Regions from separate parts of the Pseudomonas sp. H1_A03 genome, predicted to be linked through region 3. Evidence: predicted binding sites of a transcription regulator. Region 3 holds the regulator's gene; each other region holds the start of a gene.
The links. The regulator FliA, encoded in region 3, starts transcription of late flagellar genes. The targets are predictions, from matches to a motif close to CTAAAGTTTNNNNNNNNNNNGCCGNTAA.
Positions count from the first base shown of each region.

Region 1: a site for FliA is predicted at 5,867-5,894, ahead of AB4O35_RS19685 (methyl-accepting chemotaxis protein). Genes of this name have one in related genera too.
Region 2: a site for FliA is predicted at 8,182-8,209, ahead of AB4O35_RS21275 (methyl-accepting chemotaxis protein). Genes of this name have one in related genera too.

Region 1 covers NZ_CP162829.1:4,222,532-4,232,533, reverse strand. The annotation lists gene AB4O35_RS19720 (MFS transporter) at 1-755, shown strand, start outside; gene AB4O35_RS19715 (alpha/beta hydrolase family protein) at 749-1,786, opposite strand; gene AB4O35_RS19710 (FMN-dependent NADH-azoreductase) at 2,028-2,639, opposite strand; gene AB4O35_RS19705 (LysR substrate-binding domain-containing protein) at 2,764-3,672, shown strand; gene AB4O35_RS19700 (MmcQ/YjbR family DNA-binding protein) at 3,669-4,025, shown strand; gene AB4O35_RS19695 (DUF1294 domain-containing protein) at 4,532-4,915, opposite strand; gene AB4O35_RS19690 (undecaprenyl-diphosphate phosphatase) at 4,912-5,742, opposite strand; gene AB4O35_RS19685 (methyl-accepting chemotaxis protein) at 5,962-7,596, shown strand; gene pnuC (nicotinamide riboside transporter PnuC) at 7,801-8,364, shown strand; gene AB4O35_RS19675 (AAA family ATPase) at 8,361-8,888, shown strand; gene AB4O35_RS19670 (exodeoxyribonuclease III) at 8,898-9,692, opposite strand; gene ggt (gamma-glutamyltransferase) at 9,872-10,002, opposite strand, start outside.
Region 2 covers NZ_CP162829.1:4,555,843-4,565,844, reverse strand. The annotation lists gene treZ (malto-oligosyltrehalose trehalohydrolase) at 1-454, opposite strand, end outside; partial or broken gene glgA (glycogen synthase GlgA) at 475-2,029, opposite strand; gene AB4O35_RS21300 (D-2-hydroxyacid dehydrogenase family protein) at 2,563-3,516, opposite strand; gene AB4O35_RS21295 (alpha/beta fold hydrolase) at 3,543-4,544, opposite strand; gene AB4O35_RS21290 (YqaA family protein) at 4,590-5,033, opposite strand; gene AB4O35_RS21285 (DUF411 domain-containing protein) at 5,030-5,476, opposite strand; gene AB4O35_RS21280 (SRPBCC family protein) at 5,589-6,047, opposite strand; gene AB4O35_RS21275 (methyl-accepting chemotaxis protein) at 6,130-8,124, opposite strand; gene AB4O35_RS21270 (aldo/keto reductase) at 8,257-9,252, opposite strand; gene AB4O35_RS21265 (LysR family transcriptional regulator) at 9,371-10,002, shown strand, end outside.
Region 3 covers NZ_CP162829.1:5,641,644-5,651,645, forward strand. The annotation lists gene AB4O35_RS26055 (chemotaxis protein CheA) at 1-1,977, opposite strand, end outside; gene AB4O35_RS26060 (protein phosphatase CheZ) at 1,989-2,777, opposite strand; gene AB4O35_RS26065 (chemotaxis response regulator CheY) at 2,796-3,170, opposite strand; gene fliA (RNA polymerase sigma factor FliA) at 3,340-4,080, opposite strand; gene fleN (flagellar synthesis regulator FleN) at 4,077-4,910, opposite strand; gene flhF (flagellar biosynthesis protein FlhF) at 5,017-6,333, opposite strand; gene flhA (flagellar biosynthesis protein FlhA) at 6,346-8,460, opposite strand; gene AB4O35_RS26090 (cold-shock protein) at 8,651-8,854, opposite strand; gene AB4O35_RS26095 (cold-shock protein) at 8,899-9,273, opposite strand; gene flhB (flagellar biosynthesis protein FlhB) at 9,563-10,002, opposite strand, start outside.

The DNA of each region.
Region 1 (10,002 bases), 1.4 Mb from region 3:
CCGAACACACCGCGCGGTCGATTTCGTGGAATGGCATCGCGTCCTACGGTGCCATTGCCATTGGTGCACCGCTGGGTGTGGTGATGGTGGCCGAATACGGCTATACCAGCCTCGGCCTTGCGCTGTCAGTGTTGGCGGCGCTGGGCCTGGTGCTGATCCGCAACAAACCATCGGTGCCGGTTGTGCGTGGCGAGCGCCTGCCATTTTGGGCAGTGTTCGGGCGTATCGCGCCGTTTGGCGCCAGCCTGTGCCTGGCATCGATTGGCTATGGCACCCTCACCACCTTTATCACCCTGTACTACCTCTATCGAGGCTGGGTCGGCGCGGCGTACTGCCTCACGGTATTTGGCGCGTGCTTCATCCTGTCACGGCTGGTGTTTATTTCCGCCATCAGCCGTTTTGGTGGCTTTCGGGCAGCGATTGCCTGCATGACCATCGAAACCCTCGGCCTTACGTTGCTATGGCTGGCGCCGTCCACCGGGGTAGCCTTGATTGGAGCCGGGCTGACCGGCTTTGGCTTGTCACTGGTGTACCCGGCGCTGGGGGTGGAAGCCATCAAGCAGGTGCCCAACAGCAGCCGAGGCGCGGGGCTGAGTGCGTATGCGGTGTTTTTTGACTTGGCCCTCGCGATCGCCGGGCCGTTGATGGGCGCCGTGGCCTTGAACCTCGGCTACGGCTGGATCTTCTTCTGCGCCGCGCTGTTGTCGATCACCGCCCTGGGCGTGACCCTGTTGCTCATGCGCCGCGCTTACTGATCAGCCGTTTGCATACCGGCGCGGGTGGATTGACCGAGGGTGTGGCTGAAAAAACGCCCCGCCTCAGAGATCAAGTCACGGTGAATGCCTTCACGGTCGACACCGTCAGCATCCGTGCAAATCGCCGGCATCGCCGCCAATTGGTCGCTGTCACACGGCGCCATGAACACGAAGTGCCCTGCCCCGGCCAGCAGCTTGAAGTCCGGCGGCTCAGGCAGCTTGCGCGCCAGGGCGGCAGCGTTCTTGTCCACGGCCACCAACTTGTCACCATCGCCACTGTAGAGCAGCACCGGCACATGCACGTCGGCCAGGGTGTGACGACCGAACATCAGGCTCAACGGTGCCATCAGCATCAAGGCGTGAATGCGCGGGTCGGATTGCGGTTGCAGGTCATCGCGGTCCACCACCAATTCGCCCTTGGTGGTGCAGGCATCACGATCTTCCGGGCGCTGCTGACAGTAACGGCGCAAGCGGTCGAAATCCGGCTTGGCGCCCGCCAGGATCAACGCGGTTTCACCCCCGGCCGAGTAACCGATAACGCCCACCTGATCGACGTCAACAAAGGGCGACAGCATCGGATCGCCCAGGGTGGCAGTGATCGCTTCAGAAATCTGGATCGGCCGGCCATACAGGTTGCTCACCGTACCCAGTCGACTGTGGTCTTTGTAGTTGTCGCCAGGATGCAGCACCGCCACCACCACAAAACCTTTACGCGCCAGCGACGTGGCCAGGTCGTGCAGGGCCAGAGGTGTGCCAGTGTTGCCGTGGGACAACATCAACATCGGAAATCGGCCGATGGCAATCTTGGAATCTTCAGAGGCCGCGACGTGATAGGCGCCCAACGGCGTGGTGTGCTCAGCGTCGGTGGACGGGTAGAACGCGATGGCTTTCATCGGCTGCAAGTCCAGCGGGTCGAGAAAAGTCATGCGGTGGAAGCCCACACTCCAATGGGGGTGCGGTGCAGGGGCGGCGTGCACTGAAACCAGGCTGCCGAGCAGGGAAAGAACCATAACAGCACAAAGACGCATCATGGGGATGGCCACCTTTGCTGTGTGCCCACGTTCAACATCCGCGGCATATCTGGTTGAAAAGTCCATGGTTCAAGGCGCTCGCACCGGGTGATAACCCAATGCGTGCATAACCTGGGCCAGAGTAATGACAGCGGGTAAACGAAAAAACTCCATATTCCGGTCGTTTTGAGGCGATCAGAATACAGAGTTTAGACGCACCGCTTCAGATTGAAACGGGGAAACGTGCTGTTTTACATAAGCTTTACGCGGCGGCAAACAATTGTTCGTTGATGAGTACGTTGGCGTCGCTCAGGGATTTGCTACGGAACTCATCACCATACGCCAGGCCATGGGCGCGGACGAACTCGATGTCGGTGATGCCAAGGAAACCCAGCAGCACTTTCAGATATTCTTCGTGGGCTACACCGGTGGCTTGGCCGACGTGCAGGCCGCCCGACGTCGATACGATGATGACCTTCTTGTTGCCGCACAGGCCTTCCGGGCCGGCTTCGGTGTAACGGAAAGTCTGGCCGGCGACGGCGATGCGGTCGATCCAGGCTTTCAATTGAGTCGGGATGGTGAAGTTGTACATGGGCGCAGCCAGTACCACGGCATCCGCGGCGAGGAATTCAGCCAGTGTCTTTGCGCTGAGGTCGGCTTCTTGTTGCTGGGCGGCGTTGCGCTGTTCGGCCGGGGTGCCCAGGGCGCCCAGGGTCGCGCCGGAGAAGTGGTTGATGCCTTCGGCCGCCAGGTCACGGTAAGTCACTTCCACACCCGGCTCCGCCGCTTGCCAGGCCTTGACCACACCCGCGCTGAGCTGACGGGACGCCGAGTTGTCGCCGAGAATGCTGGAATCGATATGCAAGAGTTTCATGTGGGATCTCCGGTTAGGATCGTCAGGGGCGATCAGATGGTGGTGATGCTACGCATGAAACCAATAGCCGACAAGGCAGCTTAAATGCGATAGTTCGTCCCACTGACAGGACAATAGGCTGACCATGCAAGACCTCAACGACCTCTATTATTTCGCCAAAGTCGTGGAAGCCGGTGGCTTCGCGGCGGCCGGGCGATTGCTGGGAATTCCCAAGTCGCGGCTGTCGCGGCGCATCGCCGAGCTGGAAGAACGCCTGGGCGCGCGCCTGCTGCAACGCACCACCCGCCAATTGACCCTCACCGCCGTCGGCGAGCGCTACCTGCGCCACTGCCAGGCCATGCTGCTGGAAGCGGAAATGGCCGATGAGGCCGTGGCCAGCATGTCCAGCGAACCCCGTGGTCGGCTGCGGGTCAGCTGCCCGGTGGGCATGGCGCAGCATATTCTGCCGGAGCTGGTCGCGGGCTTTCTCGCTGCCCACCCCCAGGTGCAGTTGGAAATGACCCTGGTCAATCGCCGTGTCGACCTGGTGGCGGAAGGTATCGATGTGGCTTTGCGCGTGCGTGAACTCGGTGATGAAGACCCGCTACTGGTGACCAAACGCTTGCGCCAGGCCCAGACCGTGCTGGTCGCCAGTCCCGAATTCGTGCGCGAGCGCCGGGTCAACAGCCTCGACGACCTCAGGCAACTGCCCATACTCGGCGCACTGGAGGCAGACCGCATGGTGCATCAACGTATCCTCGACCCACAGGGCACCCCTCACGAACTGGTGATGGAGGCCCGCCTGGGCATCGAAGACTTCATTGTGCGTAAAGCCAGCGCCATCATGGGCGTGGGTTTTACCGTGTTACCGATGATGTATTGCGAAGAAGAGCTGGCCAGCGGCCGATTGGTGCAATTGTTGCCTGAATGGTCGTTGCCGGGCGGCTGGCTGCAGGCGGTTTACCCGCATCGGCGCGGCGTGCTGCCGGCGATACGTGCCTGGATCGACTACCTGGAAGAGGGCTTCAAAGGCTGTGGAGACCGCTTGCTATGAGGATGACCGAAGAACACGTCGCCAGCTTCTGCCTGAGCCTGCCCGGTGCGCGGGAGGACTATAAATGGGGCGGTGTGCGTGTGTTCTCGATTGCCGGCAACAAGATGTTCGCCCTGCAGAACCTGCGCGGTGAATCGCTGGCGTTCAAGGTCGATAAGGAACTGTTCCTCGGCCATGTGGACCGCCCAGGCATCCACCCGGCGCCGTATCTGGCCCGCGCGCAGTGGATCATCATGAACACGCCCTACCCGCTTGGGGCCGATGAACTGCGTGACTTGTTGCAGCGGTCCCACCAGTTGGTGGTCAGCAAGTTGCCCAAGCGCACGCAGGTCGGGCTGTTGCTGGATGATTGACGCAAAAGCACCCTAGTTATCTAAGTGACTATCGGCTGCTCTGCTTTTAATTTGCTCTGCTTTGCTTTTGATCTTGATCTTGATCTCAGGCGCCCCGTCAACCACGCTGGCCGAACGCAGGCTTGAATCCGTGGGTAACCCGGCAGGACGCCGGGTTAGCCGCGCTGGGCCAAGGATGGCCCATCGCGGCGGCCCACGGATTCAAGCCGGAGTGAGGGCACACCGAGCCTAGGCGAGGTGCCGAGTGGGGGGGCAAGAGCCCTTTGCTTACTTTGGGGCTTTTCCAAAGTGAGCCGCCGTAAGGGCGGAACCCTAAGTGGCCGTGACCGCAGCAACGGATATGTACCCCAACCAGAAAACTCTAGCGCCTGACACATAGCCATCGCAGGCAAGCCAGCTCCCACATTTGAACTTCATTTACACCTGATAGGGCTCGAGCGACTATCAGGCCGCCACGAGAGCAAGCTCCCTCGCCACAGGTCTGGCGTAGTACCAGATACCCAAGCCTAAAGCACCGAAACCAGTGTCCCACCCAAAAACAGCTGATCCAGCCAAAACACCTCGTGCAGCAACACAATCACCCAAAACAGCACCTGATAAGACACCTTGCGCGTCTTGTGCCGGAACACCTGCTGGGCAATCAACGCCCCCGGCCAACCGCCCGCCAGTTCCACGGCATGCAGGATATTCTCCGGCGTACGCCAACTGTCAGTGCGCGCCTTGCGCTTGTCGCTCCAATACAGGAAAAACGCAATCACGCTGACCACGCCATACGCCGCCAGCGGGATCACGGTCTCGCCGCGCTGCCACACCAATACCGAACCCAACAGCGGCGCCGCGCACAGCAGCACGAAGAGCGCTGCCTTCAAGCGTGGATGCTGAATCATCATGCCTTGGCCGCAGCCCAGTCGATCCAGCCGAATTGCCAGGTCGCCAGGATCAGCAAGCCAAACGCAATGCGGTACCAGGCAAACGCTGCATAGCTGTGGCTGGCGATGAATTTGAGCAAGCCCTTGACCGCAATCATCGCGAAGATGAACGAGGTCACAAAGCCGATGGCGAACACCGGCAAGTCCGCAGGCTGGAACAGGTCACGGTACTTGTAGCCCGAATACACCGCCGCACCCACCATGGTCGGCATCGCCAGGAAGAACGAGAACTCGGTGGCGGTCTTGCGCGACAGGCCGAACAACAGGCCACCGATAATGGTCGAGCCGGACCGCGACGTGCCCGGAATCATCGCCAGGCACTGCGCCAGGCCGACCTTGAGCGCGTCTTTCCAGGTGATGTCATCGACGGTCTCGGCGTGTACTTCGTGCTCGCGGCGCTCGGCCCACAGCATGATGACGCCGCCCACCACCAGCGCCGTGGCTACGGTGACCGGGTTGAACAGGTAATGATGAATCAGGTCGGCGAAAATCACCCCCAACACCACGGCCGGGAAGAACGCAATCAGCAGGTTGACGGTGAACCGCTGGGCCTTGCGCTGGGTCGGCAGGCCGCTGACCACTTCGAAAATCTTGCCACGGAATTCCCACACCACGGCCAGGATGGCGCCCAGTTGAATGATGATGTTGAACGCGTTGAAACGGTCGCCGGTAAAGTCGAGCAAGTCGGCGACGATGATCTGGTGGCCAGTGCTGGAAATCGGCAGGAACTCGGTAAGCCCCTCCACAACGCCAAGAATCAATGCCTGTATGGCGGTCCAAAAATCCATGCTTCCCCCAAAGGTCTTGCTCTATGGCAAGCCTCGTTGATCTTTTTAATGGTTCACTGACGACAAGACACGATGCTGGGTTTTACCCCCAACCCGCAAAAATCCTGTGAAAAATCAGACAGTACTCAGGTTTTCCGAATACAGGCCGAAAGCCTATCAGACAAGGCGGAAAAGTCGATGCAACGCCCACAATTATAAAAAGCCCGGAGTGACAGGACGATGAACAGTTTGCGCAATATGTCGATCAGCCGGCGCCTCTGGCTGATCCTGATAGTCGCCGTGCTGATGCTGTTGGCCCTGGGTTTGCTGATGCTCAAGCAGATCCATGACGACTTGTACCAGGCCAAGCGCCTACAGACCCAACACGTGGTCCAGGCCGCCAGCGGGATCCTGACGTTTTATCACAGCCTCGAGACGACTGGCGTGATGACCCGCGAAGCCGCGCAGAAACAGGCCCTGAGCGTGGTGCGTGGCTTGCGCTACGACCATGACGACTATTTCTGGATCAACGACCTCACGCCGGTGATGATCATGCACCCGGCCAACCCCAAGCTCGATGGCCAGAACCTGTCGGCCATTCGTGACCCTGACGGGTTTGCCGTGTTCAACGAGTTCGTGATCCTGGCCAAGGCCAAGGGCGCCGGCATCGTCAACTATCGCTGGCCGAAGCCTGGGGCCGACGCGCCAGTGGCGAAAACTTCTTACATCCAACTGTTCCAGCCGTGGGGCTGGATTATCGGTTCCGGTGTGTACGTGGATGATGTGCAGGCCGAATTCAGCACCCAGGTCTGGAAGGCCTCGTTTATCGGCCTCGGCATTGCGCTGGTGATGGCGTTGCTGGTCTCACTGATTGCCCGCAGCATCGTGCGGCCGTTGCAGGACGCGGTGAACGCCATGGGCAACATTGCCAGCGGCGAAAGCGACCTGACCCGCAGCCTCGACACCCACGGCAGGGACGAAGTCACCCAATTGGCCCATCACTTCAACACCTTCACCGCCAAGTTGCGCGAGGTGGTGAGCCAGTTGCAGGTATGCGCCAACGCGCTGGGCCAGTCCTCACAGGAGCTGGGCAACAATGCGACCCAGGCCCATGACCGCAGCCAGCAACAGTCCCAGCAGATGGAACTGGTGGCCACCGCCATCAATGAAGTCACCTACGGCGTGCAGGACGTGGCCAAGAACGCTGAACACGCCGCCAGCGAAATGCGCGACGCGCAGGCCCAGGCGCAGCAAGGCCAGGTCAATATCGACGGCAGCCTGCAACAGATCGACCAACTGTCCAACACCATCAGCCAGGCCGTGGAAGTGATTCGTACCCTGTCCGCTGAAAGTACCCAGATCGGCAGCGTGCTCGAGGTCATCCGTTCCATCGCCGACCAAACCAACCTGCTGGCCTTGAACGCGGCGATTGAAGCGGCACGCGCTGGCGAACAAGGCCGCGGCTTTGCGGTGGTGGCCGATGAAGTGCGCCTGCTGGCTCAGCGCACGCAAAAATCCACGGCTGAGATCCAGGGCATGATCGAGCGCCTGCAAGGCCATTCGGAAGCGGCGGTCAAAGTGATCAGCGACAGCCACAGCGCTTCGCAACTGACCATCGAGCAAGCCGGCCAGGCCGGCGCCAGCCTGACCGCCATCGGCCAGGCCCTGCACAACCTCAACGGTCTGAACGCGTCGATTGCCAGCGCCACGCTGCAGCAGGCGCATGTGGTGGAAGACATCAACCAGAACGTCACCCAGGCCGCCGGTTTGTCCCACAGCACGGCGTTGGCGGCGGAACAGTCGAGCGTAGCAAGTGCGCACTTGCGCGGCCTGAGCGATCAACTCGACGGCCTCTTGCGCCAGTTCAAAGTCTAGTCCCGTGACGAGCGGGCTTGCCCCGCGCTGGGTGGCGCAGCCGCCCCAAACCAGTCGCCGCGCTCTGTCTGACAGAATGCGGTGTTCTTATTGGGGCTGCTACGCAGCCCAGCGCGGGGCAAGCCCGCTCACTACAAGCCAATTCCTACGCCAATCTTCTTTCGTTACAATCCCCGCCCTCTCCCACTCTCACAAGGAACCACCATGTCCGGGCTTGAACTGTTTGCCGCTGCCCTGGGGGTGATCGCTGTGTGGCTGACGGTCAAGCAAAACCCTTGGTGCTGGCCGATCGGGCTGGTCATGGTGCTGCTTTACACCTGGGTGTTCTACGACGTGAAACTCTATTCCGACATGCTGCTGCAGGTGGTTTACGCCGCCCTGCAGGTCTACGGCTGGTGGCAGTGGACCCGCGCCGGCCAGGTCAAGCAAGGGCGCCAGGTCACCAGCCTGGGTGTGCCGGCAATCATGGCCAGCCTCACGGTCGGCGCCGTCGGCAGCCTGCTGCTCGGCGCCGCCATGGCCCACTGGACCGACGCCGCCCAACCCTGGCTCGACGCCGCGCTCACCGGTTTCAGCCTGGTGGCGCAAATGTGGATGGCGCAGAAACGTGTGCAGTGCTGGGCCTTGTGGATTGTGGTGGACGTGATCTTCGTCGGGCTGTTCCTCTACAAAGGCTTGTACCTCACCGCCGCGCTGTACGCGCTGTTCACCGTGATCGCCGTGCAAGGCTGGCGTGAATGGCGCGCCGACCCGGCGTTGCACGCATGAAAGTGGTGGTACTGGCGGGTCCCGAATCCAGCGGCAAGAGCTGGCTGGCGGCTGAACTGCAAGCGCACTTCGGCGGGCTGATGGTCGGTGAATATGTGCGCCATTTCATCGACCATCATCAACGTGATACCACCTTGGCCGATATCCCGGCCATCGCCCGCGGCCAACTGGCCTGGGAGGATGCTGCCCGCGCCGAACAGCCTGAGCTGTTGATCCTCGATACGCATTTGCTGACCAACAGACTCTGGAGCCAAACCCTGTTCGGCGACTACCCGGCGTGGCTGGACAGCGAACTGCTGGCACGGCATTACGACCTGCACCTGCTGCTCTCGCCGGATGATGTGGAATGGACCGCCGACGGCCAACGCTGCCAACCGGAACTGGCGGATCGCCAAGCGTTTTACCAAGCCAGCCTGGATTGGATGCACCAGCATCAGCAACCGGTGGTGGCCATGGGGGGCGACTGGGAGCAACGCCGTCACACAGCCTTCGACGCCGTCACGCACTTGCTGGCCTCGAACTGATCCGCGATATCAGCGCTTTTTGCGTGTACCCAGTTGTATCCACGTCGGCGCATGGTCGCTGGCGTGAGGCTCGTTGCGCACCCACGCGTCGACGCCCGCGCCCTTCAGATAGGGTGTAAGCGCGGTGTTGAGCAGCACATGATCGATGCGCAGGCCAGCATTTTTCTGCCAGTGCTGGCGGAAGTAATCCCAGTAGGTGTAGACCCGCTCATCGGGATACAAATGGCGTAGCGCATCGGTCCAGCCTTGTTCCAGCAGGCGTTGGTAAGCGTCACGGCTTTGCGGTTGCAGCAGCGCGTCCTTGAGCCAGGAGCGCGGGTTGTAGATGTCCAGGTCCGTGGGCACCACATTGAAATCCCCAGCCAGCAGCACCGGATGTTCACTGGCTTGCAGCGCCGCTGCGTAGTCGATCAGCCGCTCGAACCACGCCAGCTTGTAGTCGAATTTCGGCCCGGGTTGCGGGTTGCCATTGGGTAAATACAGGCAGCCGACCAATACGCCATGCACGGCGGCTTCGATATAGCGGCTTTGCGTGTCACTGTCATCGCCCGGCAAACCGCGCCGGCTCTCCAATGGCTGAGCGTCCCGCGCCAAAATCGCCACCCCGTTCCAGGACGCCTGCCCCAGGCAGATCGCACCGTAACCGGCCGCTTCAAATTCGGCGTAGGGGAACAGGCTTTCAGGCGCCTTGAGTTCCTGCAGGCAGACGATGTCCGGTTGGTCCCGTTCCAGCCATTGCAGCAGGTTAGGCAGCCGGGCACGAATACCGTTGATGTTGAAGGTTGCGATTTTCAGCGCTTTCATGGGGCGGGTCCTTCCAGGGCTCTTGGGGTAGAGCCTGGAAGGTGTGCAGATGTTCCGTCCAGCATGGCTCCAAGTGTGGGAGCTGGCTTGCCTGCGATAGCATCAACCGGGTCAGCCTGATCTACCGAATCGCCTGCATCGCAGGCAAGCCAACTCCCACATTTGGATTGCGTCAGGCCTCAATAGCCGAGGGATAGCCCCGTGTTGCGACGCGGGTCATTCGCCCCATAGAAGCGGTTATTCCCCACCGGCTTGCCACCCAGGGATGGAGCGCCCACGAGGATCGCCGCCAAGTGGTTGGCGTCCTGGG
Region 2 (10,002 bases), 1.1 Mb from region 3:
GCGCCAAAGGCATTAATTCAATCGCGGTGATACCCAGCTCAGCCAGGCGTGGCAGGTGTTTCTCGACGTCTGCGTAACCGCCCAGTGCACCGACATGCAGTTCGTAGATCACTGCTTCGTGCCAGGGGCGGCCTTGCCAATTGCTGTGTCGCCACTGATAGGCGAGCGGGTCGACTACCAGGCTCCACCCATGTACGTCCGAGGCTTGAGCCCTGGACGCCGGGTCGGGTACATCCATTTCTCCGTCAATGTTGTAGCGGTAGCGCGTGCCCGCAGGGCACTTGATTTCTGTTTCGAACCAGCCATCTGCCTGAGGCAGCATGGCGACGGACTTGCCATCTTCCAATTCAACGCTGACATAAAACGCGTCTGGCGCCCACAAGGCAAAACGCGTGTGTTGCGCGTCCAGCATGATTGCGCCGTGGGGCCAGGTTTCCAGAGTCCGTAACGGCATCTATAGAGACCTTCCTTCGATTATTTAGCGGATTTCCCCAGTGCCTTCGCCACCAGTTGTTCGTAGAGCTCGGCGTAGGGTTCCACCGCCTGGCTCCAGTTGAACGGCTGCGTCATCGCCCGGCTGCGCATGGCGTTGAGCAGGCCTGGGAAGGCAAACACCTTGAACGCGCGGTTCAAGGCTTCTTTGTAGCTGTCGACGGTGGATTCATTGAACAGGAATCCGGTCACGCCATTTTCGATGGTGTCGGCCAAGCCACCGGTGTTACGGGCGACGGGCAGCGAACCGAAGCGCTGGGCATACATTTGGCTGAGACCGCAGGGCTCGTAGCGCGACGGCATCAACAGGAAATCGCTGCCGGCGAACATGCGTCGGGCATCAGTCTCGTTAAAACCGATGCGCACGCCGATTTGGCCTGGGAAGCGCAGTGCCAGTTCACGCATGGCGTTCTCTTCTTCCGGCTCGCCGCGACCGATGATGGCGATCTGCCCACCTTGCTCGACGATAAAGCTGGCAACGGCTTCGGTGAGGTCGAGGCCTTTCTGGAACACCAGGCGCGACACAACGGCGAACAGCGGGCCGGTCGATTCATTCAAACCGAACAGGTTGCGCACTTGAGCGGCGTTGACCGCCTTGCCTTCCCAGTCGCCGATGTTGAAGTTGTGCGTCAGGTGCGGGTCAGTGGAGGTTTCCCAGCTGTCTTCGATCCCGTTGGGAATGCCGCTGAGCAGACCTTGCTGGGTCTTGCTGGCCAAAAAGCCATCAAGGCCGCAGCCGAATTCCGGGGTGGTGATTTCCCGGGCGTAGGTGGCGCTCACGGTGGTGATATGGCTGGAATACGCCATGCCGGCCTTGAGGAACGACATCTTGCCGTAGAACTCCATGCCTTCCTGTTGCAAGGCGTGAGGGGGAATCCCCAGCTCAGGCGTGGAGGCCAGGCTGATCACGCCCTGGTAGGCCAGGTTATGGATGGTGAACAGCGTCGGGGTGCGTGACCCACGCCAGTGCATATAGGCCGGCGCCAGGCCAGCGGGCCAGTCGTGGGCGTGCACCAGGTCCGGGCACCAGTGGATCTGCGCCAGGTTGGCGGCCATGTCAGCGGCGGCCAGGCCCAGGCGGGCGAAGCGAATATGGTTGTCCGGCCAGTCGCGGCCGTTGTTGGCGCCGTAGGGCGTGCCTTCCCGTTCGTAAAGCTCGGGGCAGATCAATACATAGATGACCAGGCCATCCTTGAGGTCCATGCGCCCGATCTTGCACGGCGGCAACGCGGCGTGGCCACCCAGCTCACCAATGATATGGATCGGATTATCGCTTTCCATCACCTGCGGGTAACCGGGGATCAGCACCCGCACATCGTGCAGATGGGCCATGGCTCGCGGCAGCGCCGCGAGACACATCGCCCAGGCCGCCGGTCTTGACCAAGTCGGCAAATTCGGAAGTGACGAACAGCACCTTTTTACGATTTGGATTGTGGCTCGGGACGGGCCGCACCGTGTTGAGGTCGACCAAAGAGGTCGACCCGCCAACTGGCTGACTAACACGCTCTCCCTGAATACTTGCAGCGGCACTGATCATAGTTATCTCCACGTGTTGGTCGGCTAATGGCCCGCTGCCATTAGCTCCGATGACCGCATCCTGCGGCCAGGCGCACAAGCGCATGACAAAACTGGCAAGGCGTATGCCAGTTGCACGGTTAGCTTAAAAAGATTGGATAGACGGCATCTGGTATGAACCGCTTGTGCGCGCCTTACCCTAAACCTGACCTATGGCAGAGTTGGAAAGTTTCGATTATTTTCGCGGGGTTTTTGTTTTGAAACGGACCCATCGGTCATCAGTCTAGGACAGATCCCAGAGCCTGTAGGGTTTATACGAGAATTTTGTAGGACAAAATACTTGTAACCATATGCTTTGCGCGAAGGGAGGGGTTTGTAGCGAGCAGGCTTGCCCCGCATGTAGTGAGCAGGCTTGCCCTGCGCTGGAGTGCGAAGCGCTCCCAATTTTGGCGGGCCCGGCTCAACAGTGTGACCGAGGTGGCTATTTGGGGCCGCTTCGCGCCCCAGCGCGGGGCAAGCCCGCTCACTACGAGAGGGTTGCCCTTGAATGGTGCGTTAGCCCAGCACGCGAATGGGCAGGCCGTTTGTCCAAGCGTGGATGTTTTCGATCATCTGAGAATAGAACTGCCGATAATTCTGCTGGCTTACATACCCCACGTGTGGCGTGGCCAGCACCTTTGGCAAACGGCGGAACGGGTGGTCCACCGGCAACGGTTCCTCGGCGTATACATCCAGCGCCGCCCCCGCCAGGCGTCCAGTTTCCAGCGCATGCACCAGCGCCTGCTCATCCACAATCGGTCCGCGTGCGGTATTGACCAAGTGGGCCGTGGGCTTCATCCAGCCCAGTGCCTCGGCATCCACCAGCCCACGACTGCGGTCGCTGAGCACCAGGTGCACGGTGAGGATGTCGGCTTGCTCAAACAGCTCTCTCTTGCTGACCCAAGTAACGCCGGACTGTGCAGCACGTTCAGGCGTAAGGTTTTCGCTCCAGGCAATCACGCGCATGCCAAACACCTGGGCGAACTGCGCGACTTTCTGGCCAATGCTGCCAAGCCCGAGAATGCCCAGGGTCTTGCCATACAGGTCGCCGCCGAGGCCAACCTGCCAGTCGCCAGCGCGCAACGAATTGGCTTCGGCCACCAAGTTACGGGTGGAGGCCATGATCAACGCCCAGGTCAGTTCCGGCGCCGCGTGTTTATAGCTGTCGGTGCCGCATACGGTGATGCCCTGGGCCTTGGCAGCAGGAATGTCGATCGCCGCGTTGCGCATGCCGCCGGTGACCAGCAATTTGAGCGCTGGCAGGCCTTGCAGCAGGGCTTTGTCGAAGGTGGAGCGTTCGCGCATCACGCAAATCACCTCGAAGCCCTTTAAACGCTCGATCATGGTGGCGGTATCTGCCGGGTAATCGTGCAGAAAGTGCACATCGCCCACGGCCTCCAGGACCGACCAATCCACCACGCCACTGGCCACATGCTGCCAATCATCAATGACTGCGATCTGTACCGACATTCACGAGCACCTCGAAAAAGGTTGGATTAAAGCGCGTTCAGCCCCTGCAACAGCGCTTTGTGAAACTGGGCCGGTTCCTCCATCTGCGGTGCATGCCCCAAGCCTGGGAATTCCACCAGGGTTGCATGGGGAATCAACTTGGCCACTTGCTTGCCCAGCACGGCATAGTTGCCGAGCTTCGCCTTGACCGCTGGCGGTGCGACGTCTTTGCCAAGGGCGGTGTTGTCGGACGTGCCGATCAGCAGCAGCGTGGGCATTTGCAGGTTTTTGAACTCGTAGTACACCGGCTGGGTGAAGATCATGTCGTAAATCAGCGCCGAGTTCCACGCGACCAGCGTATGCCCCGGGCCGTTGCTCAGGCCTGCGTACATGTCCACCCAGCGCTCGTACTCCGGCTTCCAGCGCCCGACGTAATAGGTGGCCAGTTGATATTTGCGAATGCCTTCGGCGCTGACTTTCAGCTCGCGCTCATACCATTGGTCGACGGTGAGGGCGGGCACGCCCAAGGCCTTCCAGTCTTCCAGGCCAATCGGATTGACTAGCCCGAGCTGTTCGGTTTGCGCGGGGTACATCAGTGCATAACGCGTGGCAAGCATGCCGCCGGTGGAGTGGCCAATGAGCGTGGCTTTTTGAATGCCGAGCTTCTCCAGCAACTGGTGGGTGTTGGTTGCCAGTTGCTGGAAGCTGTATTGATAGTGATCGGGCTTGCTGGAGCTACAGAAGCCGATCTGGTCCGGCGCGATCACCCGGTAACCGGCGTCGCTCAGGGCTTTGATCGAGCCTTCCCATGTGGCGCCGCAGAAGTTCTTGCCGTGCATCAGCACCACGCTGCGGCCGTTGGCCTGCCCTTTGGCGGGCACGTCCATATAGCCCATTTGCAAGGCCTTGCCCTGGGATTCAAATTCGAAATGCTGAAGCGGGTAGGGGTATTCGAAGCCTTGCAGCTCGGGGCCGTAGGTCGCGGCGAACGCTGGGGCGGTAGTGGCCGCGAGCAGGCCGGCGATGCAAAAAGCGCGGGTCAGGGGCATTGGCAGGGCTCCGAAAAAGGGTGCTCGGATGCTGTTGCGAGGGGATTAAGTGGGGATTAACACCCACTGCAAGGTAATTGCCGCGAGCACGCCATAACGTACGCTTTTGGCCAGGGTCACCAGCAGCAGGAATCGCCACAGAGGCTCACGCATTACCCCGGCGACCAACGTCAGCGGGTCGCCAATGATCGGCACCCAGCTGAGCAACAGGGTCCAATGCCCCCATCGCGCGTAATGTTTGCGGGCTTTGTCCAACTGCCTGTCGCTGACCGGAAACCAGCGCCGTTCCTTAAAGTGCTCAACCCAGCGGCCGAGCCACCAGTTCACCACTGAACCCAGCACGTTGCCCAACGTGGCAACCCCCAGCAACAGCCATAGGCTGTAATGCCCGCTGAGCAGCAGGCCAACCAGAACGGCTTCCGATTGCAGTGGCAGTAAGGTCGCGGCGCCAAACGCCGCGAAGAATAATCCCAGGTAGCCCGCGATCATTGCGCCGGGTATTCAGCCACCACGACATCTTTACCCTCACGGGTCAGGCCGATGACTTGATAAGCCTCGCTGCGGCCTTCCACTTCCATACCCGGCGAGCCCATGGGCATGCCCGGTGCAGCAATGCCCAGCAGGTCATCACGTTTGCGCAAGGCCAGCACCTGTTCAGCGGGCACGTGGCCTTCGACGAATTTGCCGTCGATCACCGCGGTATGGCACGAGCCCAGGCGCGGTGCCACGCCCAAGCGTTGTTTGACGGCGCTCATATCGGCTTCCACGTGGTCGTTGACCTTGAATCCGTTGCTTTCCAGATGGCTGATCCACTTTTTGCAGCAGCCGCAGTTGGCGTCACGGTGCACGTCGATGGGGATCAGGTCGGCGGCCTGGACGAGGGTGGTGGTGAACAGGGCAGAGAGCAGGGCCAGGCGTAATGTGCTTTTCATAGGGGAGGCTCGCGTGCAGGCGTTAGCAATTGGGATGGCGGCGATCATGACGACGTCATCGCAGGCAAGCCAGCGCCCAAAGGTCAGCAGGCAGGGTGGGAATGTTTCAAAATTATACGAAGGGTGGATTTTCCATCCGACGCTTGAGCTGGCCGAGGGCTACCGCCGAGAGTTCGATCATGCGTTCATGCAACGTGGTCAGTTGCAATTCGGTTTCATACGTCAATACACGCTTGAACAGCGTCCCGCCTTGGTGGGGCAGCAGGAAATAGTGGATGGAGCCATCGACGGCCACGGAGGTGAAGACCGTCTTGAATTCGCCGGGGCGCCGGGCGATCTGTACGCGGTAACTCATCGGCACACGCACACCCAGCAAGTCGATGAATTCAGTGAAACGTGCGCCGGCAGGAAGGGAACCGGTAGTGCCGGTGTCGGCGCTGAGGGATGTGGGGTGCCATTCGTGCCAGCGATCCGGTTGGGTCACATAGTCGTAAACGGCTTCGATGGGAGCCTGGATAAAGCGTTCCTGACTGATCCGCTCCAAGCGGACCGACTGCTCGGCTGAGCGCATGGCACACCTCCTGTGTGGCGTCTTCGAGCTGTCAGAATAGTCCCACTCCCGCGCTTTGGCACGGGAGTGTTTCAACCATTTATCACCGCACTTTGAAGCGACCCATCAAGGCAATCACTCGGCCATTCGCATCCAGCAGGCTCTGGGTATTGGTTTCAGTGGCGTGGCCGCTCTGTACCAGCTCTTCGACCATTTGTCGGATCTGCACCATGCTGCGGTTGATCTCCTCGGTCACTGCGCTTTGCTGCTCGGCGGCCGTGGCGATCTGGGTGCTGAGGTTGTTGATATGGCTCACGGAACCTGCCATTTCGTCCAGGCCGGTGTTCACCCGCGCCGTGGCATCCGCCGCCGACTGACAGCTGGCCTGGGTGTTTTCCATGGCCGCTACCGAGGAACTGACGCCCGCGGTCAGGCGGGTGAGCATTTCGTTGATCTGCGAGGTGCTGGCCTGGGTGCGGGCGGCGAGGGCGCGGACTTCATCGGCGACCACCGCAAAACCACGGCCCTGCTCCCCGGCACGCGCCGCTTCAATCGCGGCGTTGAGGGCGAGCAGGTTGGTCTGGCCGGCAATTGCACCGATCACGCCGAGGGTTTCGGTGATGCGTGCGGCGTCCTGGCGCATGTTTTCCACGCTGTGGGTGGCGCTGGAGACTTCGCCGATCAAGGCGCTGACGCTGTTGGAGGCCTCACCCACCACCACGCGGGAACGGTCGGCGTGCTCATTGGCGCGCTGGGTGAACGCAGCGGTTTCGGCGGCGTTTTGCGCGACGGTGTCGGCGGTGGAGCTCATTTCGGTGATGGCGGTTACCGTCTGGTCGGTTTCCGAGGCGTGCCGCACCAGAATCTGATTGGTGTGCGCCGAGGTCCGCTGCAGTTGCTCAAGGCTCGACGACATGGCACCGGTGGCTTGGGTGACCTCGCCGATCATGTTCTGCAGGTAGACGATAAAGCGGTTCACCGAGTGACCAATGGCACCCAGTTCGTCTTCGGCGCGGATGGTGATGCGTCGTGTCAAGTCGGCATCGCCGGCGGACAGCGCGTCGATATTGGTTTTCAGCGACTTCATGCGCTGCACCAGTTGGCGGATCGCATACACCGCGAGCAGCACCAGCAGCAATACCATGGGGATTTGCAGCAGGGCCAGGGTGCCGAGCACGTCGTCGCGCTGGGCGGTAATCAGCGAAGTAGGCAGGGCGGTGGCAAGGAACCACGGCGTGCCGGCGATCGGGCGCATATAAAAGGTGCTGGCCACGCCCTGGTTGTCGAACTCGCTGCGTTGCAACGCCTGGTCGCGATGGGCCAGGGCCTTGCTGACCTGGGCGGCAAACGCCGAGGAGCCGCTGAGTTCGCTGATGTTTTTCAACACCACCGGGCTGCTGATGCGCGTGCTGTTGCTGATGATCTTGCCGTCGCCTTCGACGATCAGCATTTGCCCGCCGATGTCTTTTTCTTTGCTGGCCACCAAGTCATTGAAGAAACCCAGGGTCACGTCGATGGTGGCGACGCCATAAGGCACGCCGTCGCGCTGGATCGCCATGGCGCAGTTGGTGCGCGGCTCCTGGCTGGCGTCGTCCTTGTAGGCGGCGGCCCAGGCGCATTGGCCGCGCGGCGAGGCCAGGCCACCTTTGTACCAGCTCTGGTCGTAGTAGTTGGGCGCTGGGTCGCTGTTCCAGAACGTATTCACGGCCAGCTTGCCCGAGGCATCACGGTGCCAGAACGTGCTGTGCTTGTTGCGTCCAGGCGTGCGTTGATTGGGCAGCGGCCAGATCCCGCCGCCGAAGACTTTCAGCTCGCCATATTGGTCGACCAGGCCTGGGAGGACTTTGTCGATGGCATCGCTGTCGAGCAAAGGGATGGTCTGGGTGATGCTGCGTTGCTGGGACTGAACCTTGTTCAGCTCGCCCTGGATTTGCTCGGCGACCTCAGCGATGCGGTTGAGCACCACCTGTTCTTCGGTATGACGCAGCGTAGGCGCGACCAACTGGCCGATTCCCACCACGGTCAATACAAATAACACCAGGACGAACAGCACCAGGAACAGGGTATAGCGGGCTTGGATGGAGCGCAGTGGGGGCATGGGGTCGTCCTTACGAAGCGTTTATTGTCGACGCGGCTTTGTTAGAGCTTCGTAGGGCTATCGGCTTGGATAGGAGGAGCTTTAGGTACCATCGTGCAAGAAAAAGAGCGCCTTGTGAGGGCGCTCCTTTGATCAGATATCCAGCATGGCCATTACCGCCTCGGGGTAGCGCGAGCCGGCGGGTGCCTCGGCGGGGAAGATCGCTTCCAGGGCCGCCAATTCTGCCTGGCTGAGGTTGATTGAAACGGCCGCCGCATTTTCTTCCAGGTACTTGCGCTGCTTGGTGCCGGGAATCGGAATGATGTAATCGCCCTGCGCCAACACCCAGGCCAGCGCAAGTTGCCCGGCGCTGACACCTTTATCGGCTGCCAGCGCCTGCACTTGCTGCACCAGTTGCAGGTTTTTGCCGAAGTTTTCGCCTTGGAAACGCGGGTTGAAGCGACGGTAATCATCGGTGCCGAAATCATCCGGGCTTTTCAGCGCGCCCGTCAGGAAGCCACGGCCGAGCGGGCTGTAGGGGACAAATGCAATACCCAGACGCTGGCAGGTGGCGAGGCAACCGTTATGTTCCTGGTCGCGGCTCCACAACGAGTACTCGCTTTGCAGGGCACTGATCGGATGCACGTTATGAGCGCGTTCCAGGGTGGCGGCGGAGGCTTCGCTCAGGCCCAAGTAACGCACCTTGCCTTGTTGCACGAGCTCGGCCATCGCGCCGATGGTTTCTTCGATGGCGACATCCGGGTCGATACGGTGCTGGTAGTACAGGTCCAGGGTTTCTACACCCAGGCGCCGCAGGGTGCCGTTGATGGCTTCGCGGATGTACTCGGGGCGGCCATTGACGCCGCGCGACGTGGGGTTGGCCGGGTCGCGCAGGATGCCGAACTTGCTGGCCAGGAACACCTGCTCGCGTTTGCCGGCGATGGCTTGGCCGATCAGTTGTTCATTGGTGTGCGGGCCATAGATGTCAGCAGTGTCCAGGAAATTGATGCCCAGCTCCAACGCGCGGTGCAGGGTGGCGGTGGCTTCCCGGGTGTCGTTGCCAGGCGTGTAGAAATCGCTCATGCCCATACAGCCGAGGCCGATGGCGGAGACGAGTGGGCCGTTTGTACCGAGTGGACGGGTGTGCATGGGGTCAGCTCCTTAATGGGGAAGGGCTCCATTGTCACGCTCGACAAAATCGGGATAAACCGGCTAAAACTGCTATCACTGTTCGTATTATCTAAATAATCCACTGGGGAGCCGTCACTTGGACCGTTTCAACGCAATGCGTGTGTTCACACGGATCGTCGAGCTGCGCGGCTTTGCCAAGGCGGCCGACAGCCTGCAATTGCCACGCGCTTCGGTGACCATCCTGATCAAGCAATTGGAAGCACACCTGGGCGTGCAACTGTTGCAACGCACCACGCGGCAAGTCAGCCCTACGTTGGATGGCGCCGCGTACTACCAGCGCTGCGTACAACTGCTGACAGACCTGGAAGAAACCGAAGCGGTGTTTTCCACCCAGCGCCAGAACCCGCGCGGCACCCTGAGCGTGGATATGCCGTCGGGCATTGGCCGCTTGATCGTGATCCCCGCATTGCCGTCATTCACTGCGCGCTACCCGCAGATTGAACTGGAGATAGGCCTTAACGACCGCCCCGTGGACCTGATCCGCGAGGGCGTCGATTGCGTGCTGCGCGGCGGCCTGGCCCTGGACGAATCGCTGGTGGCGCGGCCTTTGGCGATGATGGATCAACTCACCCTGGCAAGTCCGGAGTACCTGGCGCGCAGGGGGGTTCCCACCTCATTCGAAGACCTGGTCGATCACCAGATGGTCGAGTACGTCTCCAGTGCCAGCGGCAAACGGTTCGGCCTGGAATTTGAGGTGGGCGGCGAATT
Region 3 (10,002 bases):
AGCGACCAGCCAGCGCTTGAGGTAGAACAGTGGCAACGCCTTGTCGCGCACAATCACCACTTCCTGGCCGTCCACCACGTTGGTGCGCGACAGGTCGAGGTGGAAGATCTCGTTGACGTTGACCAGCGGGAAGGCGAAGGCCTGGTTGCCCAGCATCACCATCAGGGTCGGCATGATCGCCAGGGTCAACGGCACCTTGATGACAATCTTCGAGCCCTGGCCCTTGGTCGAGTAGATGTTGATCGAGCCGTTGAGCTGGCTGATCTTGGTCTTCACCACGTCCATGCCCACACCGCGACCAGACACGTCGGAAATCTCGGTTTTGGTCGAGAAGCCCGGGGCAAAGATCAGGTTGTAGCATTCGCTATCGGTCAGGCGGTCGGCGGCGTCCTTGTCCATCACGCCACGCTTGACTGCGATATTACGCAATATGGCCGGGTCCATGCCTTTGCCGTCATCGGTGATCGACAGCAGGATGTGGTCGCCCTCTTGCTCCGCCGCCAGGATCACCTTGCCGCCACGGGACTTGCCCGAGGCTTCGCGTTCTTCCGGGGTTTCGACGCCGTGGTCGACGGCGTTGCGCACCAAGTGGACCAGCGGGTCGGCCAGGGCCTCGACAAGGTTCTTGTCGAGGTCGGTTTCTTCACCCACCAGTTCCAGGTTGATCTCTTTCTTCAACTGGCGCGCCAAGTCGCGAACCAGGCGCGGGAAGCGGCCGAAGACTTTCTTGATCGGCTGCATCCGCGTTTTCATCACGGCGGTCTGCAGGTCGGCAGTCACCACATCCAGGTTCGACACGGCCTTTTGCATGGCTTCATCGCCGCTGCTCAGGCCCAGGCGCACCAGGCGATTACGCACCAGTACCAGTTCGCCGACCATGTTCATGATGTCGTCCAGGCGTGCGGTATCAACGCGCACGGTGGTTTCGGCTTCACTGGCAGGCTTCTCGGCAACCGGTGCCGCTGCAGCACGTGCAGGCGCCGGAGCGGCGGCCGGTGCGGGCGCAGGCTTGGCGGCCGGTGCAGGGGCGGCGGCTTTGGCGGCAACCGGTGCAGCCGTGGCCACCGCAGCGGCCGGAGCAACTTCGCTGAACTTGCCCTTGCCGTGCAACTCGTCCAACAGGGATTCGAATTCGTGATCGGAAATCAACCCATCGCCTGCCGGTGCAGCAGCGGCAGGCGCTGCACTGCTGGCAGCCGCTGCAGGCGTGGCGGCGACGGCCGGCAAGGCATCGGCCGCGAAGGTGCCCTTGCCATGCAGTTGGTCGAGCAACGCTTCAAATTCGTCGTCGGTAATGTCAGTGCTGACGGGCGCGGCAGGTGCCGCGGCAGCCGCCGCCGGTGGCACGGCGTCGGCCGCGAACTGGCCTTTGCCGTGCAACTGGTCGAGCAGGGACTCGAACTCAGCGTCGGTAATGTCTTCGCTGGTCGGCGCCGCTGCCGGAGCAACGGCGGCCGGTGCTTCTGCCTCGGCCTTGACGGCACTGAGGGAGTTGAGCAGCTGTTCGAACTCGCTGTCGGTCACGTCCGGCTCGGCCTCAGCCAACGGCTCAGGCGCCGCTTCTGCTACCGGCGCAGCCGACAGGTCGGCGGGCTCCGCATAACGTGCCAGCGCAGCCAACAGTTCCGGCGTGGCCGCGGTGATCGGGGAACGTTCGCGGACTTCGCTGAACATCCCGTTGACCGCATCCAGTGCTTCGAGAATCACGTCCATCAACTCCGAATCAACGTGACGCTCACCCTTGCGCAGGATGTCGAACACGTTCTCGGCGATGTGGCAGCACTCCACCAGCTCATGGAGCTGGAGGAAGCCGGCGCCCCCTTTTACAGTGTGAAAACCGCGAAAAATTGCATTGAGCAGGTTCGCATCATCTGGTCGGCTTTCCAGCTCGACCAGCTGTTCGGACAGCTGCTCTAAAATTTCGCCGGCCTCTACAAGGAAATCCTGAAGGATTTCTTCATCGGCGCCGAAGCTCATGTGGGTGCTCCTTAGAAGCCTAAACTGGATAACAGGTCATCAACATCATCCTGACCCGATACAACGTCTTCACGTTTATCGGCATGAATCTGCGGACCTTCACCCTTGGCGAGATGTTTTTGTGGATCTTTTTCCGAGAGGATCGCTTCGCGGTCATGTTCGATACCGGCAAAACGGTCTACCTGGCCTGCCATAAGCACTAATTTGAGCAAGTTGCTTTCCACTTCGGTGACCAACTGGGTCACACGCTTGATCACCTGGCCGGTGAGGTCCTGGTAATCCTGGGCGAGCAGAATGTCGTTGAGGTTGCTGGAAACCGTGCGGTTTTCCTGCTCGCTGCGTGACAAGAACCCTTCGACCCGACGCGCCAGCTCACGAAACTCTTCAGCCCCGACTTCGCGACGCATGAAGCGGCCCCAGTCAACGCTGAGGGCCTGGGCTTCGGTGGCCATGCCATTGACCAGGGGCGTGGCATTTTCCACCAGGTCCATGGTGCGGTTGGCCGCCGCCTCAGTCAGCCTGACCACGTAGGACAGGCGTTCGGTGGCATCGGTGATTTGCGAAATTTCTTCGGCCTGGGGCATATGCGGGTCAATCTGGAAATTGACGATCGCACTGTGCAGCTCGCGCGTGAGCTTGCCCACTTCCTGATACAGGCCGCGGTCACGGGTCTGGTTGAGCTCATGGATCAACTGCACCGCGTCGCCGAACTGGCCTTTTTCAAGGCTTTCGACCAACTGGTGAGCATGCTTTTTCAGGGTCGACTCAAAGTCTCCCTGTGACGTTTCTTTATGCTCCATAGCTCCCCCGCGATGGCATTAGCCGTGGATGCGTTCGAAGATTTTTTCGATCTTCTCTTTCAAGGCCAATGCAGTGAATGGCTTGACCACGTAACCGTTAACCCCGGCTTGGGCGGCTTCGATGATCTGCTCACGCTTGGCTTCGGCGGTCACCATCAGCACAGGAAGGCTGCGCAGCTTTTCGTCAGCACGCACGTGGCGCAGCAAGTCGATACCGGTCATGCCCGGCATGTTCCAGTCTGTTACCAGAAAGTCGATGCTGCCGCTGTTGAGGATCGGAATGGCTGTGATGCCGTCATCCGCCTCGACCGTGTTAGTGAACCCAAGGTCACGCAACAGGTTTTTTATGATCCGCCGCATCGTTGAGAAGTCATCAACGATGAGGATTTTCATGTTCTTGTCCAATTCGACCTCCAAGCAGTCTTAAACGCGCCCAGCACCTGGACGCGCCATTTCATTCAACAGGCATTACACAAAAAGGACTGCCGGGGCCACCACGGGTCGAACCCGCGAAGGTCAATCACCGTCGCGGTATCGTCTGCAGTGCCCCCCACACTGCCTGTCAGCGCGCTCGCCACTCTCCCAAACGCCCCCGCAAGCGGGCTGCGCACTGGCTATGCAACTGGCTGACCCGCGATTCACTGACCCCCAGGACCTCACCGATTTCCTTGAGGTTCAGCTCTTCGTCGTAGTACAGCGCCAACACCAGCCGCTCACGCTCCGGCAAATTGGCAATCGCTTCCGCCAGCGCCCCCTGGAAGCGTTCATCTTCCAAGTCGCGCGATGGCTCCATATGAGCGCTCGCGCCGTCTTCGTGCAGCCCTTCGTGTTCGCCGTCCTGCAACAGGTCGTCGAAACTGAACAAGCGGCTGCCCAAGGTATCGTTCAAAATCCCGTAATAATCGTCGAGACTCAATTGGAGTTCGGCCGCAACTTCGTGATCTTTAGCGTCGCGACCGGTTTTTGCTTCAATTGCGCGAATTGCGTCACTGACCATGCGCGTATTGCGGTGTACCGAACGCGGCGCCCAGTCGCCTTTACGCACTTCATCGAGCATCGCGCCACGGATACGGATACCCGCATACGTCTCGAAACTCGCCCCCTTGCTCGCGTCGTATTTGGTCGACACTTCGAGCAAACCGATCATGCCGGCCTGGATCAAGTCTTCGACCTGGACGCTGGCGGGCAGGCGTGCCAGCAAGTGATAGGCAATGCGCTTGACCAAGGGCGCGTAGCGCTCGATCAACTCGCCCTGGCTGTCACGGGCAGACTTCTTGTAAGCGTTGTAGCCGTTCGCTGTCATAGCACCGGTCCTGCGCTCGTCTGATGCACCAATCGCTCGACGAAAAACTCCAGATGCCCCCGAGGGTTGGCGGGCAACGGCCAGGTATCGACCTTCTGGGCAATAGCCTTGAACGCCAATGCGCATTTGGAACGAGGGAACGCTTCGTAGACTGCACGCTGCTTTTGCACAGCCTTGCGCACACACTCGTCGTAGGGAACTGCGCCAACGTATTGTAAGGCGACATCGAGGAAGCGGTCCGTGACCTTGGTCAACTTGGCGAACAGGTTGCGCCCTTCCTGCGGGCTCTGGGCCATGTTGGCCAGGACGCGGAAGCGGTTCATGCCGTAGTCGCGGTTAAGCAGTTTGATCAGGGCGTAGGCGTCGGTGATCGAGGTGGGTTCATCGCAGACCACCAGCAAGACTTCCTGCGCGGCGCGCACGAAGCTGACCACTGACTCGCCGATCCCGGCGGCGGTGTCGATCACCAGCACGTCGAGGTTGTCGCCGATATCACTGAACGCCTGGATCAGGCCGGCATGCTGCGCTGGGCTCAGGTGCACCATGCTCTGGGTGCCAGAGGCGGCCGGCACGATGCGGATGCCACCGGGGCCCTGCAGCAGCACATCGCGCAGCTCGCAGCGGCCCTCGATCACATCGGCAAGGGTGTGTTTGGGCGTCAGCCCCAGCAGAACGTCGACGTTCGCCAGCCCCAGGTCAGCATCCAGCAGCATGACGCGACGGCCAAGCTCTGCCAGGGCCAGGGACAAATTCACTGACACGTTAGTTTTTCCGACGCCACCTTTGCCGCCGGTCACCGCGATCACCTGTACGGGATGCATGCTGCCCATTTTATTTCTTTACCTTGTCTTGCTTAGACGCAGGCTACATGGCTTGGCCGCGTGAATCGCTTGCAGACCATCGATGTAGATACATTTCATTGTGTTCATCCTGACCTCAACCCACCCGTTTTGCGGGGCTGTGGTAAAGGTCGGCGAACATATCGGCCATCGCTTCCTCGCTAGGCTCTTCTTGCATTTGCACGCTGACTGCACGGCTGACCAACTGATGACGGCGCGGCAGATGCAGATCATCCGGAATCCGCGGCCCGTCGGTCAGGTAGGCGACCGGCAATTCATGACTGATGGCCAGGCTCAGCACTTCACCCAGGCTCGCGGTTTCATCGAGCTTGGTGAGGATGCAACCGGCCAGGCCACAACGCTTGTAACTATGATACGCAGCGGTAAGAACCTGTTTCTGGCTGGTGGTTGCAAGCACCAGGTAATTCTTCGACTTGATGCCACGCCCGGCGAGGCTTTCCAGCTGCATGCGCAAGGCCGGGTCGCTGGCTTGCAGGCCGGCGGTATCGATCAGCACCACGCGCTTGCGCAGCAACGGGTCGAGGGCGTTGGCCAGGGACTGGCCCGGATCGACGTGGGTCACCGGCACATTGAGAATTCGGCCCAGGGTCTTGAGCTGTTCCTGGGCGCCAATACGGTAGCTGTCCATGCTCACCAGCGCGATATTCTGCGCGCCGTACTTGAGCACATAACGCGCCGCCAGCTTGGCCAGGGTGGTGGTCTTGCCCATGCCGGCAGGGCCGACCATGGCAATCACACCGCCCTCTTCCAGAGGTTCGATTTCCGGCGTGGTGATCATCCGCGCCAGGTGCGCCAACAACATGCGCCAGGCCTGGCGTGGCTCTTCGATTTCGGTGGTCAGGGCCAGCAGGTCGCGCGACAACGGGCCGGACAGGCCGATGCGTTGCAGGCGGCGCCACAGGTTGGCCTGTAGCGGCTTGCTGCCTTGCAACTGCGTCCAGGCCAGCGAGCCTAGCTGCACTTCGAGCAGTTCGCGCAGGCCGTTGAGTTCAAACCGCATCGAGTCGAACACACGCTGGTCGACGCCAGCAGCCGGGGCTGGTGCGGCGGGACGCGGCGGTTCTTTGAAGGTCGGCTCAACCAACGGCTCGGAAGCCGTCAGCGGCAAGCCAGCGAACAATTGGCGATTGGTGGTGGCATCGCTGTCGCCACGCATGCTCAGTTCAGCCTGGGCCGAGACAATGCGCGACGCGGTCTTGCGCAGCTCGTCTTCGAGCTCCATGTTCGGCACGCGCGGCGCCAGTGCCGAGGGGGTGTAATCCAGGGCAGCCGTCAGCTCGACACCGCCGGCAATACGACGGTTTCCGATAATCGCGGCGTCGGCGCCCAGCTCATCACGAACCAGTTTCATGGCCTGACGCATATCGGCGGCGAAAAAACGCTTAACTTGCATAACCCACTACCCTCAGCCGTTCGGCCCTACTGTCGCGACGATAGTCACTTGCTTATTGTCAGGAATTTCCTGATAAGCCAAAACGTGCAAATTCGGTACTGCCAGGCGCCCAAACCGCGACAACATCGCCCGGACCGGGCCCGCCACCAGCAGGATCACTGGTTGGCCCTGCATTTCCTGGCGCTGCGCGGCGTCGATCAACGAACGTTGCAGCTTCTCAGCCATGCTTGGCTCCAGCAGGACGCCCTCTTCCTGGCCTTGCCCTGCCTTCTGAATACTATTCAGCAAAATCTGTTCCAACCTTGGTTCCAAGGTGATCACAGGCAGCTCGGAGTCAAGCCCTACAATGCTTTGCACGATTGCGCGGGACAATCCGACGCGCACCGCAGCCACCAAGGCGGCAGTATCTTGACTCTTGGCGGCATTGTTGGCGATGGCCTCGGCGATGCTGCGAATGTCGCGCACCGGTACCTGTTCGGCCAGCAGCGCCTGCAACACCTTGAGCAATTGCGACAGCGAGAGGATGCCCGGCACCAGCTCTTCGGCGAGTTTTGGCGAGGCTTTGCCGAGCAAACCCATCAATTGCTGGACTTCCTCGTGGCCGATCAGCTCGTGGGAGTGCTTGTACAGAATCTGATTGAGGTGCGTGGCGACCACGGTGCTGGCATCCACCACCGTGTAACCGAGGGACTGCGCCTGACTGCGCTGGCTGATTTCGATCCACACCGCGTCCAGGCCAAAAGCCGGATCTTTGGCGGTGATGCCGTTGAGGCTGCCGAACACCTGCCCTGGGTTGATCGCCAGCTCGCGGTCCGGGTAAATCTCGGCTTCGGCCAGGATCACGCCCATCAAGGTCAAGCGGTAGGCGCTCGGCGCCAGGTCGAGGTTGTCGCGGATATGCACGGTAGGCATCAGAAAGCCCAAGTCCTGCGACAACTTCTTGCGCACACCCTTGATCCGCGCGAGCAATTGGCCGCCCTGGTTGCGGTCCACCAGCGGAATCAGGCGGTAGCCCACTTCCAGGCCGATCATGTCGATCGGCGTCACGTCATCCCAGCCCAACTCCTTGGTTTCCTGGGCGCGGGCCGGGGATGGCAGCAGCTCCTGCTGACGCGCAACGTCCTGCAAGGCCTGCACCTTGACCGCATTTTGTTTTTTCCAGAACAGGTACGCACCACCACCGGCAAGGGCCGCCATGCTCAGGAACGAGACGTGGGGCATGCCCGGCACGATACCCATGATCGCCATGATGCCCGCCGCCACGGCCAGCGCCTTGGGCGATGCAAACATCTGCCGGCTGATCTGCTTACCCATGTCTTCGGAGCCCGAAGCACGGGTCACCATGATCGCTGCCGCTGTGGATAACAACAGTGATGGCAATTGCGCCACTAAACCGTCACCGATGGTCAACAAGGCGTAAACCTTGCCCGCATCGCCAAAGGTCATGCCGTGCTGGAAGATGCCGACCGCGATGCCGCCGATGAGGTTGATGAACAGGATCAGCAAGCCAGCGATGGCGTCACCGCGCACGAATTTGCTGGCACCGTCCATGGAGCCGTAGAACTCGGCCTCTTGGGCCACTTCCAGGCGACGGGATTTGGCTTGGTTCTGGTCGATCAGGCCGGCGTTGAGGTCGGCGTCGATGGCCATCTGTTTGCCGGGCATGGCGTCGAGGGTAAAGCGTGCGCTCACCTCGGAAATCCGCCCGGCACCCTTGGTCACCACCACGAAGTTGATGATCATCAGGATCGCAAACACCACGATACCGACCACGTAGTTACCGCCAATCACCACCTCACCGAAGGCCTGGATCACCTTACCGGCGGCGGCGTGGCCGTCCTGGCCGTGGAGCATGACCACGCGGGTGGAGGCCACGTTGAGCGCCAGCCGCAGCAGGGTCGCCACCAGCAGGATCGTCGGGAATACCGCGAAATCCAGCGGGCGCAGAGCGTAGACGCACACCAGCAAGACGACGACGGACAGGGCAATGTTGAAGGTGAAGAACACGTCCAGCAGGAACGGCGGCATTGGCAACATCATCATTGCCAGCATCACCAGCAACAACAACGGCACACCCAGATTGCCCCGTGAGAGGTCAGTCAGGGTGGTACGTGCAGTGCCGAGCATTTGAGAGCGATCCACCACCGGTATTCCTCGTATCCCTTGAAGCAAAGTTTTGACGCTGGGAGGCGTCCTGGAGGCGGTATTGCAAGAAGCCTTCCAACTTTGGTTCCGGGCGTGGATAACCTTACAAGCGACCGAGCTCACAGGGTGTAAACCGATTCCACACTTTAACTGTGTTCGACTTATGAATGAGTTAGAGCTTACGCACGTTCCCGGCCTGTGGTCCTTTAGGCCCCTCGGTAATTTCGAACTCCACTTTTTGATGTTCATCCAAACTTTTATAGCCAGCATTTTGAATGGCTGAGTAGTGGACAAAAACATCCGGACCGCCATTTTCGGGCGTGATAAAGCCAAACCCTTTTTCCGCGTTAAACCACTTCACCGTGCCTGTTTCCATCACCGTTCTCCTGCCGTCACTTCCAAGGATTTGCGCCGGGCGTGCTAGATCAGTTTCATGCGATACGCGTAGATGCCCTTGGGGCGGTGGATTCTGGAGAACTGCACCCGCTGGCCCTTTCTAAACCACAGCCCTGCCGAACTATTGAGATCCAACATTACTGGCTCTCGCTCACCGTCCGGTTCGATCAGACCTTCTCCGGTGGTGCGGCTATAAGATTTGATCGTGCCTATCACCCTTTCCATGATCACCTCCTGCATCTCTTGATTACCTGCGCGCAGTGTCTGGCGCCATGGAACCGCAAGCGTCCAACACTGACTACTGTCAAAGTTGACAGGTAGAGGAGATTTCAAGACGAATGGCACGGTGGCAATCAGCGGCTTATCCAGGGGGTGGAGACGGCACGTTCTGCGGCTCATGCGTCCGATGATCTTTTGCGTTTGCGGGGGGGTCGCGGCGCGGGAGGGGCTGGCGGGACGTCACTGTGCTGAATGCCGGTCGACTGAGCGGCAACCTCGTTGCCATCGCGATCCCGAGCGATAAAGCCGATGCCTTTGACGGCATCAGACCAACTGACCGTACGCCTATCCATCACCGCCTCCCGAGCCGCGCAGGCTGCGCGCCTCATCGTGCTATCAAACCGTGGGCGCGGCGTATTGACTACTGTCAACGTTGACAGGTAGCCGCACAATTGCAGGCTCGCGACGGTCAGGAATCGCGACGCAAATCCGGCGGAATCGGCAGGTCTTTGAGCGGGTCCGGGCGTTTGCCCTTGCCCGCGCGGTATTGGCGGATCTGATAGACATAGGCCAATACCTGCGCCACGGCCAGGTACAGCCCGGCCGGGATTTCCTGGTCGAGGTCGGTGGAGTAGAAGATCGACCGCGCCAACTCCGGCGACTCCAGCAACAGGATGTCGTTGGCCACCGCGATCTCACGAATCTTAAGGGCCGTAAAGTCACTGCCCTTGGCCAACAACATCGGCGCGCCGCCCTTCTCCGGGTCGTACTTGAGGGCCACGGCATAGTGCGTCGGGTTGGTGATGACCACGTCGGCGTCGGGCACCGCGGCCATCATCTTGCGCTGGGACATTTCCCGTTGCAGTTGGCGAATACGCTGTTTCACCTCGGGGCGGCCTTCCGAATCCT